Regions from separate parts of the Idiomarina sp. 29L genome, predicted to be linked through region 1. Evidence: predicted binding sites of a transcription regulator. Region 1 holds the regulator's gene; the other holds the start of a gene.
The links. The regulator ArgR, encoded in region 1, controls arginine synthesis, uptake and breakdown. The targets are predictions, from matches to a motif close to ANTGAATANNTATTCANT.
Positions count from the first base shown of each region.

Region 2: the regulator ArgR is predicted to act here: its motif matches at 2,357-2,374, upstream of EST55_RS12025 (aspartate aminotransferase family protein).

Region 1 covers NZ_SDJS01000002.1:262,881-267,610, reverse strand. Annotated here, with positions in the region: gene EST55_RS04930 (DUF885 domain-containing protein) at 1-828, opposite strand, end outside; gene EST55_RS04925 (Dyp-type peroxidase) at 945-1,901, shown strand; gene argR (transcriptional regulator ArgR) at 1,877-2,350, opposite strand; gene mdh (malate dehydrogenase) at 2,536-3,468, shown strand; gene ispB (octaprenyl diphosphate synthase) at 3,955-4,730, opposite strand, start outside.
Region 2 covers NZ_SDJS01000005.1:275,729-280,458, reverse strand. Annotated here, with positions in the region: gene astA (arginine N-succinyltransferase) at 1-970, opposite strand, end outside; gene EST55_RS12025 (aspartate aminotransferase family protein) at 987-2,189, opposite strand; gene EST55_RS12020 (flagellar brake protein) at 2,526-3,230, shown strand; gene EST55_RS12015 (HDOD domain-containing protein) at 3,227-4,399, opposite strand; gene EST55_RS12010 (aminodeoxychorismate/anthranilate synthase component II) at 4,469-4,730, opposite strand, start outside.

The DNA of each region.
Region 1 (4,730 bases):
ATCCAGTGTGGTGTAATGCTTAATACGGTTTTGGTAAAACGCTTCACCGTTAGGCAGTTCACTGGCACCAACGCTTTCGCGTGCGTTCGGTAAGTATTCGGTGACCATAAACGTAAAATAGTCGTCGTACGCTGGCATAACCTGCTCGTCAATGGCGGTTACTGCGTCAGCTTTTAATGCTTCCCACTCAACGTCGTCGACAAAGCCGGGCTGCTGTACAAATGGCGAAAAGTAAACGCTTTCTTTGGCGTCCTGAACAATGTAGGCCAAGATACTCTCTTCAAACCCTGCCATAGCTGCTGCTGGCTGTGTGTAACCTTCGTCTATCGCTTTTCTTAGCCAGTGTGTCTGTTGCTCCATGTAGCGCGGAATGCTGCGTAACTTTGAAATATAGTTCTGATAATCTTCAACTGAGTTAAAAGACGTGTATGACGGCATAAACGCCAGTGAACTATGGAAGCTGCCTTCAGCGGTTAACGGCATGTAATGCGCATTGAAGCGGTATTCGTCGACACGGTTTTTTAGCGAATAGCGAATCATCGCGTGGTTAATTTTATCTTCATCGCTTAACTGACTCACGTTAATGGCGTCCAGTTGCTCCAGCCACTTTGATTGTTTCTCGTATCGAGCCTTAAGCGCCTCCGGAGACATATCGGTCAGCTCGGTATCGCTGGATTCATTCATTCCTTCCCAGATGCTGTCTGCCAACTGATGAAATTGCTCAGCAACGCTCTGTTGTGCAACGTTTTGTTGGGTCGGTTGCTGTGACGTTGTTGTCGCACAGGCGGTTAACCCTAATAAACTTCCAATAAGAATCAGATTACGCATGATTTTTCCTTGCGGTGTCATAACGAATACAGGCATTCTATAATGCCTTTTGCATGAGTTAATGTAAAAAACAATGCAGTGAACTCACAATAATAATAGTTAAACGGGAGAAAAGGGTGGATAAAGCGCAATCAGGGATATACGCCGAGCCAAATTTGCACGGCTTAACCTTGTTTTGTCACGTCATGAGTGACGATGTTGAGAGCTTACGCCGCAAGTTGTCGCGGTTTCCCTCTATTGTCCAGGACCTCGACGCCCGTTTTTCAGAAGCCATGCTGACGGGCTTTGTCGGTATTGGGGCGGAATATTGGGACATACTGTATCCGCATAAACGACCGTTGCACTTACAGACCTTTCCTGAACTAAGTGATTCCGACCGTGAAGCACCGCGGCATCCATTCGATCTTATTATCCATATTCGATGTGATCGCTTCGACGCTAATTATCTCGCCGGCCGAACCATTATGGAGTGGTTTGGCTACGACATAGAAGTGGCTGAACAGATACGCTCTTTTCGCTATTTAGACGGACGTGACTTAATGGGCTTTATTGATGCGCCGGATAACCCAAGGGGGATGCGTAAACGTCAGGCCGCGCTTATTAATGCAAACGACGATAGCGACTTTGTTGATGGCAGTTATTTGTTTGTCCAGAAAATTCGTTATGACCTGCGCCGATGGGATTATTTAGGCCCTGAAAAACAAGAGCAGATCATGGGGCGGGAAAAAGTCTCCGGTGAACGGTTGCCGGAGGCAATGATTGATGGCGTTACCCACGCCGCTAAAGCGAAGTTGATGGACAAGAAAGAGCAGCCAATACCTTTGTTGCGGCAGAACATGCCCTGGGGAGACTTACGTGAACAAGGGTTATTGGGTATGTATTTTTCTCATGCGCCAAAGAGTGTGGTCGAGTGGCTGAAGATTCGTTACTACGCCGATGAACAAGGGCAGTATGATCCGGTGCTGGATTACTCTCAGGCGGTGTTAAATTCAAGTTTCTTTGTGCCGTCGATACGGTTTTTATCTGAAAACCGTGAGTTACCGAGCACTCAAGAAGACGGCAGTACAGACTGATTCGCAAACAGTTCTTTGACTTTTTGCAGCGTGAAGTCAATATCCTGTACTTTCACCGGTGCGATAAAAATAGTGTCGTCGCCGGCAATGGTTCCCAGTACGCCTTCTTTTTTACCAACCGAGTCGAGTAAACGAGCAATGAGTTGAGCGGCGCCGGGACTGGTGCGAATAATGACCATCACATCATTATGCTGAATATCCAGTACAAGTTGGCTTAATGGTGCTTTAGTAGAGGGCACCGCTAAATCGGGCGGCAGACAGTAAACCATTTCCTGCTTCGCGTTACGGGTTCTGACGGCGCCGTACTTACTCAGCATACGCGACACTTTTGACTGGCTAATACTCTCAAAGCCTTGCTCTTTCAGTACATTAACTATTTCGCCTTGCGAGCCGTAACGCTCTTCACGCAGTAACGTTTTGAAGGCGTCAATTAATTGATCTTTCACCATTATCGTGCCGCTTCCTGACTGTCATTTTATGCTATAATGCGACCAGTTTACTGCATTCTGTGACGCTATTCGAGCTTTGTTATAAAAGGCTTGTCAGTTGTATTTAACAGCGTATTCAAGTACAGTTTTGCACCAAATTCTGCATGTTTATGCAGTTCTAATCGACAAACAAAACGGAGTCTGAGATGAAAGTAGCCGTATTAGGTGCGGCCGGTGGTATCGGCCAGGCATTGTCATTACTTTTGAAAACACAACTTCCAGCAGGTTCAGAGTTATCTTTGTATGACGTTGCGCCAGTAGTTCCAGGTGTTGCGGTTGATCTAAGCCATATCCCTACCGACGTAAAAGTCACAGGCTTCGGTAAAGACGACCTTGCGTCAGCATTAGTTGGCAGCGACATCGTATTAATTCCTGCTGGCGTACCACGTAAGCCAGGTATGGATCGCTCTGATCTGTTCAACATGAACGCAGGCATCGTTAAAAACTTAGTACAAGGTGTTGCAGACAACTGTCCTGACGCTTGTGTTGGTATCATTACCAACCCAGTAAACACCACCGTGCCAATTGCTGCTGAAGTTCTGAAAAAAGCAGGCTGCTACGACAAGCGTAAGCTGTTCGGTGTCACCACTCTGGACGTTATCCGCTCAGAAGCCTTTGTTGGTGAGCTGCGTGGTCTGAATCCAGAAAACGTAAACGTACCGGTTATTGGTGGTCACAGTGGTACAACGATTCTGCCATTGCTGTCTCAGGTTGAAGGTGTTGAGTTTACCGAGCAAGAAATCAAAGACTTAACTCACCGTATCCAGAACGCAGGTACGGAAGTTGTCGAAGCAAAAGCCGGCGGCGGTTCAGCAACCCTGTCTATGGGTCAGGCTGCAGCGCGCTTTGCTCTGTCATTGCTGAAAGGCCTGCAAGGTCAGGACACTGTTGAGTGTACCTATGTAGAAGGTCCGGGCGACAACGCTAAGTTCTTCGCGCAGCCAGTACGCTTAGGCAAAAACGGCGCTGAAGAAATTCTGTCTTACGGTAAGCTAAGCGCTTTCGAACAAAAATGCATGGACGACATGCTCGACGGTCTGAAAGGCGATATCCAAAAAGGCATCGACTTCGCCAGCTAAGCTTTCAGCTATCCGCTCTTGAAAATATTGGGGCGGGCCAGCATTGGCTGGCCATTGCAGGTTATCTTCCGAAAGACGCCTGCAAGTACGTCCCTGTATGGCTTGGGCAGCGCCATCCTTGGCGCTGCACACTTTCTCCAGATAACCCTGCAATGACTTTTCGCCAAGACTGACCCACCCCAATATTTCCGCGCTACTTACTGAAAGGTATGTAGCCTGATGCAATAGCATCAGGCTACAGAAATGGCTAAAAGGGGGCAGGTTGCTTATTTGTGAGCGTTATGAGTGTTGATAGCTTTTGTCGCAGAGTGTCGAAGGCCAGGGATGGCCTTCGTCAAGCCCTCGTGGATGAGCTCGTAGCGTCTCCGCTACAAAAGCTATCAATGCTCAAGCGAAACAAGTGAGCAATCTGCCCTCTCCCAAGCCCTACAGGGATGTATTCACGGGCGTCGTCCGAAACAGAACCCGATCCCCCCAAAGCATTTCTTACGCCACTCGGTCGACTGCCAGATGGGTTAGAGCGAGTAAAGCTTGTTTATAGTCGGAGTCGGGGAGTTCGCTTAGGGATTCGCGCGCTTGTTCGGCGGCTTTTAATGCTTTGTCACGGGTGTACTGTAAAGCACCCGTTCGCTCCATAGCGGTTAGTACGGTTTGTAAGTGCTCACGTCCGTCACCTTGCTCAATCGCTTCACGAATCAGCTTTTGCTCGGTTTCGTTGCCGTGCCACATGGCGTATAGCAACGGCAGCGTTGGTTTACCTTCGGCTAAGTCATCGCCGGCATTTTTGCCCATTGAATCACTATCGGCAGTGTAATCTAATAGGTCATCGACCAGTTGGAAAGCCGTGCCTAAATAGCGACCGTAGTCCGCTAATTGAGCGGTGAGCTTTTCATTCTGACCCGTCAGTACGCCCGCCAGCTCTGTTGCAGCTTCAAACAGCTTGGCTGTTTTGCCGTAAATAACGTCGAAGTAGCTTGCTTCTGAGGTGTCGGGATCGTTGCAGTTCATTAACTGTAAGACTTCGCCTTCGGAAATAATGTTGGTGGCGTCCGCTAAAATACGCAATATACGCAGAGAGTCTAAGTCGACCATTAGCTGGAAGGCGCGGGTATAGAGAAAGTCACCCACTAGTACGGCGGCTTCGTTACCGAATACAGCGTTTGCAGTTTTGCGTCCGCGGCGTAAATCAGACTCATCGACGACATCGTCATGCAGGAGTGTTGCAGTATGAATAAATTCTATAATGGTGGCGAGTTTTTGGT
Region 2 (4,730 bases), on a different contig from region 1:
GCTCGTTATCGAGAATCAGCTCATCTGCACCTTCTGCTAACAACAGTTTGGTGGCTCGAAAGTTTTCAAGCTGAGTATTACAGACAATATGTGGCACCGCTGCTTCAACTTCAGGCACTTGTTCTTTAACACTCACAGTTACCACTTTGCTGTTTCTTACACTGTTTAAGTTGCAGACCTCGGCTTCTACCGTTGGGCCCGCATCAAAAATATCGACAAAGCCACGGAAACGGAAACCTTCCGACTCCAGCAATTTAAGCGCTGGTCGCGTGTTGTCATGTACTTTTCCGACAACCGCACGAGCGTCTTCACTCAACAAGTTCGTGTAAATTGGAAAGCGTGGCATCAGCTCAGCAATAAAGGTTTTATCGCCGATACCGCTTAGGTAATCCGCTTTTGGAAAATCCATGGAAAAGAAATTATCTTCCAACCAGGTCCAAAACGGTGAATCGCCATTGTCGTCGGAAACCCCACGCATTTCTGCAATCACCCAGTCGCTAAAACGCTGCTTAAACTGAGCCAAAAACAACATACGGAAACGCGACAACGTGCGACCGTTCATATTGTGGCGATAGGGCTCGCGCAAGAACAAAGTGCACAACTCTGACACACCCGTGTAGTCGTTACACAAGGTCAAAGTTTCCAATGCATTATAGATATTAAGCTTTTCTGAATGATGCACGACTTTACCGAGACGGTAATGCCAAAATGCTTCATCCAGACCCACCGCAGCTTCAATACCACTCACACCCGCGATGGTTCCGGTTTCGGTGTCTTCCATCACAAATAAGTAACTTTCGTCACCCGGTGTTTCGACGCTTTCCTTTCGAAAAGCTTTTTGGGCACGATCAATACGGCGCTCTAATAACGACTGATCGACGGGCAACGAGGTAAACCCGTGCCCCGACTCAATCGCACACTGATAAAGCGCTTCGTAATCTGACGGCTTAATGGGTCTGATTAGCAACATAAAAACGCCTCAGTAATTAACCAGCAACCTGAGCAACGGCTTTTTCAAAGCGTTGCAGGCCTTCTTTGATATCGTCTTCAGAGATGATGAGCGATGGGGTAAAACGTACAACGTTTGCACCCGCTACCAATACCATCACGCCGTGCTCTTGTCCCGCTAACAAGAACTCACGTGCTTTACCTTCATATTGCTCGTTGAGCGCCGCGCCCAGCAACAAGCCCTGGCCACGAACTTCACTGAAGACATTATACTTTTCATTGATGCGCTGCAGTTCTTCTTTAAAAAGCTGCTCGCGTTTTTTAACGCCGTCCAACGTTTCTTTGGTGTTCACAATATCGAATACCGCTTCAGAAACAGCACAAGCTAACGGGTTACCACCATAAGTACTGCCATGCGTTCCTGGTTTCAGGTGCTCTGCAATTTCTTTAGTCGTTAACATAGCGCCAATTGGGAAACCGCCGCCCAATGCTTTAGCAGAAGTTAAAATGTCAGGTGTTACGCCTAACTGCTCGTAAGCGTAAAGTGTGCCGGTACGGCCAAAACCCGTTTGAACTTCGTCGAAAATAAGCAGTGCGTTATTCTGGTCACACAATTCACGCACAGTTTTCACGAACTCAACGTCTGGCGCTACCACACCACCTTCACCCTGCAGCGGCTCCATCATAACGGCACACGTGTCGTCAGAAATAAGTGCTTTCAACGCTTCAGCATCGTTATAGTCAACGTGTTCAACAGCGCCTGGTTTTGGACCAAAGCCGTCTGAGTACGCCGGTTGACCACCAACGGTTACCGTAAAGAAAGTACGACCGTGAAAACCTTTAGTAAAAGCAATAATTTTTTGCTTATGCTCGCCGTGCTTTTCAATGGCCCAGCGACGCGCCAGCTTAAGTGCCGCTTCGTTGGCTTCTGCGCCAGAGTTTGCGTAGTAAACACGGTCAGCAAAAGTAGCGTCTGTTAATTTTTTAGCCAAGCGAATAGCCGGCTCATTAGTAAATACGTTACTTAAGTGCCACAACTTTTGGCTTTGCTCTTGTAACGCTGACACCATTGCCGGGTGACAATGACCTAAACAGTTAACAGCAATACCGCCGGCAAAATCCACATACTCGCGGCCGTCTTGATCCCACACTCGGGCGCCTTCGCCTTTAACTGGGATCATTGACGCTGGGTTGTAGTTTGGAACCATAACGTCGTTAAACATTTCGCGATTTACTGCCATTTTGTCTGTCATTACTCTCGTCCTTATCGCTCATGCGAATTAACAAAGGTGTCAACAAATGAATGTCTTGAAAAGGGCGCTATTATGCCAAAATTTGACCAGCTTGTCTGTGTTAATTCCTTTCAAACCCCTTTTCATATCAGCATTTGGGAATTTATTGCGTTTTAACTGAATAGTTATGCTTAAGCGCGAATAGTGACTGAATCTTTACTCACACTTTTTTCTTTAAGTTTCGTGTTGTAAAACTTATTAACAACTCTTTATCATGAATTGCATTGCTTTTTGTTCGTTCTTCTTTTAGCCTGAAACTAGTCCTATACAACTTCGGCAGAGGCTATGGAAAAAGAAACACCGACAATACCAGAATCATCTCAGCCCCATATGAAGTTAAATTACTTACGTCCGGGCGATATGATCGACGTTGAGTTTGCATCTGCCACCAAAGTACGCACGAAACTCCAGCTTATCGGCTTTGACAGCGGTCGCTACTTATTGTTGAAGCAGCCCAACCCCAAAACCGATGGGAGCTATGTTGACGTTTTGTATGAAGGAAACCCGGTCATTGTTCGCTTGGTTCTGGAAGGTGAAGCTGGTGAGTGCATTGCCTTTAAAAGTAAAATACGAGCGGTAACCAACTTTCCTTTTCGACTCGTTTACCTTGACTACCCTAAAGAAGTTGAACAGCGCGCACTGCGGGCTCAAAAGCGCGTCAGCACGCACATCCCCGTTGATGTTACCTCAGCAGCCGCTCAACCGGGAGAGCGTAAAAAGCTTGCCAGTGGTGTCATTGTCGATATTTCCTCAGCAGGTTGCAGAATACTCTTTAAAGCTCAAAACGCAGCAGGCAATGTGACGCACATGAATATCAAGGTAAACATTGGCTCAGGGTCGCAAAGAGAGCCGTTGACACTGTCCGGCCAAATTATGAACCAGCGTAAAGAAGTGGGCCGAATCGGTATTGGTGTTCGTTTTACCGACCCGGAAGAGCATATAACCGAAGTGTTTAGTCACCTGCTCATTGACACCGACTTCGAATGTTAGTCAGGAACAATGATTGGCGGACGTTTTAAACTCACGTTATTTAGCCGGGCGAGCGTTTCCGCCGACACCGAATACTTGTTCAATATGTGCTTACCTTCTTCCAGACTCGCTAAGTCGACTTCCCGCATCATGCGGAATTCACAATAAGCGTTTGCCTGAGCTAATACCTCAGCATACTCGGAATCATAGTGAGGTGTTGTTCTGTCTGCTTGGGTAAAATCGAGCAAATGCTTGCTGACTGGCACCCGCTTCAACCCCCAGCCTTCGGCAACCAAATAACTCACTTCTTTATCTTTCTCTAACATCAAGTCCCGCAAAAAACGCTCGTCCGGCGTTAACTGAACAAGCGCATTATGTCGTTCCGGAGACTTGTCGTTAACTGAGGCCATCGCGAACTCACGCTGCACGTCATCAAACAGCTTCAAGTACAGCTTAGTTAGCGCGATTTTGCCCAGCTCATGGAACATCCCCATGGTGTAAGCCAAAATCGGATCTTTTAACTTTCTTTCCACCGCAATGTTATGAGCCGCTATAGCGGTACCCAGAGAATGCTCCCAGACTTTTCTGCGAAACAACGTAAACGGCTGTGTCGACGGCGGTAACCAGTTTTGCATAATGTAAGCTGGTGCCAGTAGCCGAAGATTCTCGGTACCCACAAAACTCATTGCCACCCGCAAGTTATCCAATTTTACCTGCTTGTTACGATCAATAAACGGAGGTTGATTAACGGTACGCAGCAAGCCAGTATGAAACCAATCCATGCCCTGCACGATAGACTCAATACGACGCATTGAAGCGGCTTTTAAACTGAGGGTATCGAGAAGTTCAGGCAGCTTTTCCGGAAGAGGGATTAAACGCTCGCGAACATAGTCACCGTCTTCAATTGTTTTCAAGGCACGGTGATAAATTTCCTCATGCAATTCTGCTGAAATTTTATCTGAAAAACGTTGGCGTGCTTGCGCCTTTCTGTCACGCTCTTCGTAGTTTAGACGCTCTACCTCAAGTAATTGACGGCGCTGCTCCTTCTCCTCATCTTCAATACCATCGGCCGCAGAGCGAGCTTTACGCGCAAACGGAAAGCTAATTAAATAGTTAATAAACCGTTTCTCAAGCCGCAATGCGGGGTCTTTACTGCCACCTTCCGTGGTATTTGAAAAAAAATGAAACATCAATGCTCGCCTATGAAGTGTTTACTAGCGTAAGTATCGGCAATTTCAGCGCTTAGCAACAGTTACCAATCATCGTATATAACGTAAAAAATTCGCTAACAGATTATGTCCCTGTTTAGTCATTACCGACTCGGGATGAAACTGAACACCAAAAAGTGGCAGTGTCTTATGTCGAATCGCCATGATCTCTTGCAGCCCTGTTAAGCTTCTTGTTTCGGCATCAACAATAAACTCTTGAGAGAGTGTATCCGGCGCAACAACCAGTGAATGATACCGCGTCACGTCCATGGGAGTGGGTAACTCCTTGAACAGCCCCTGGCGATTATGCCTC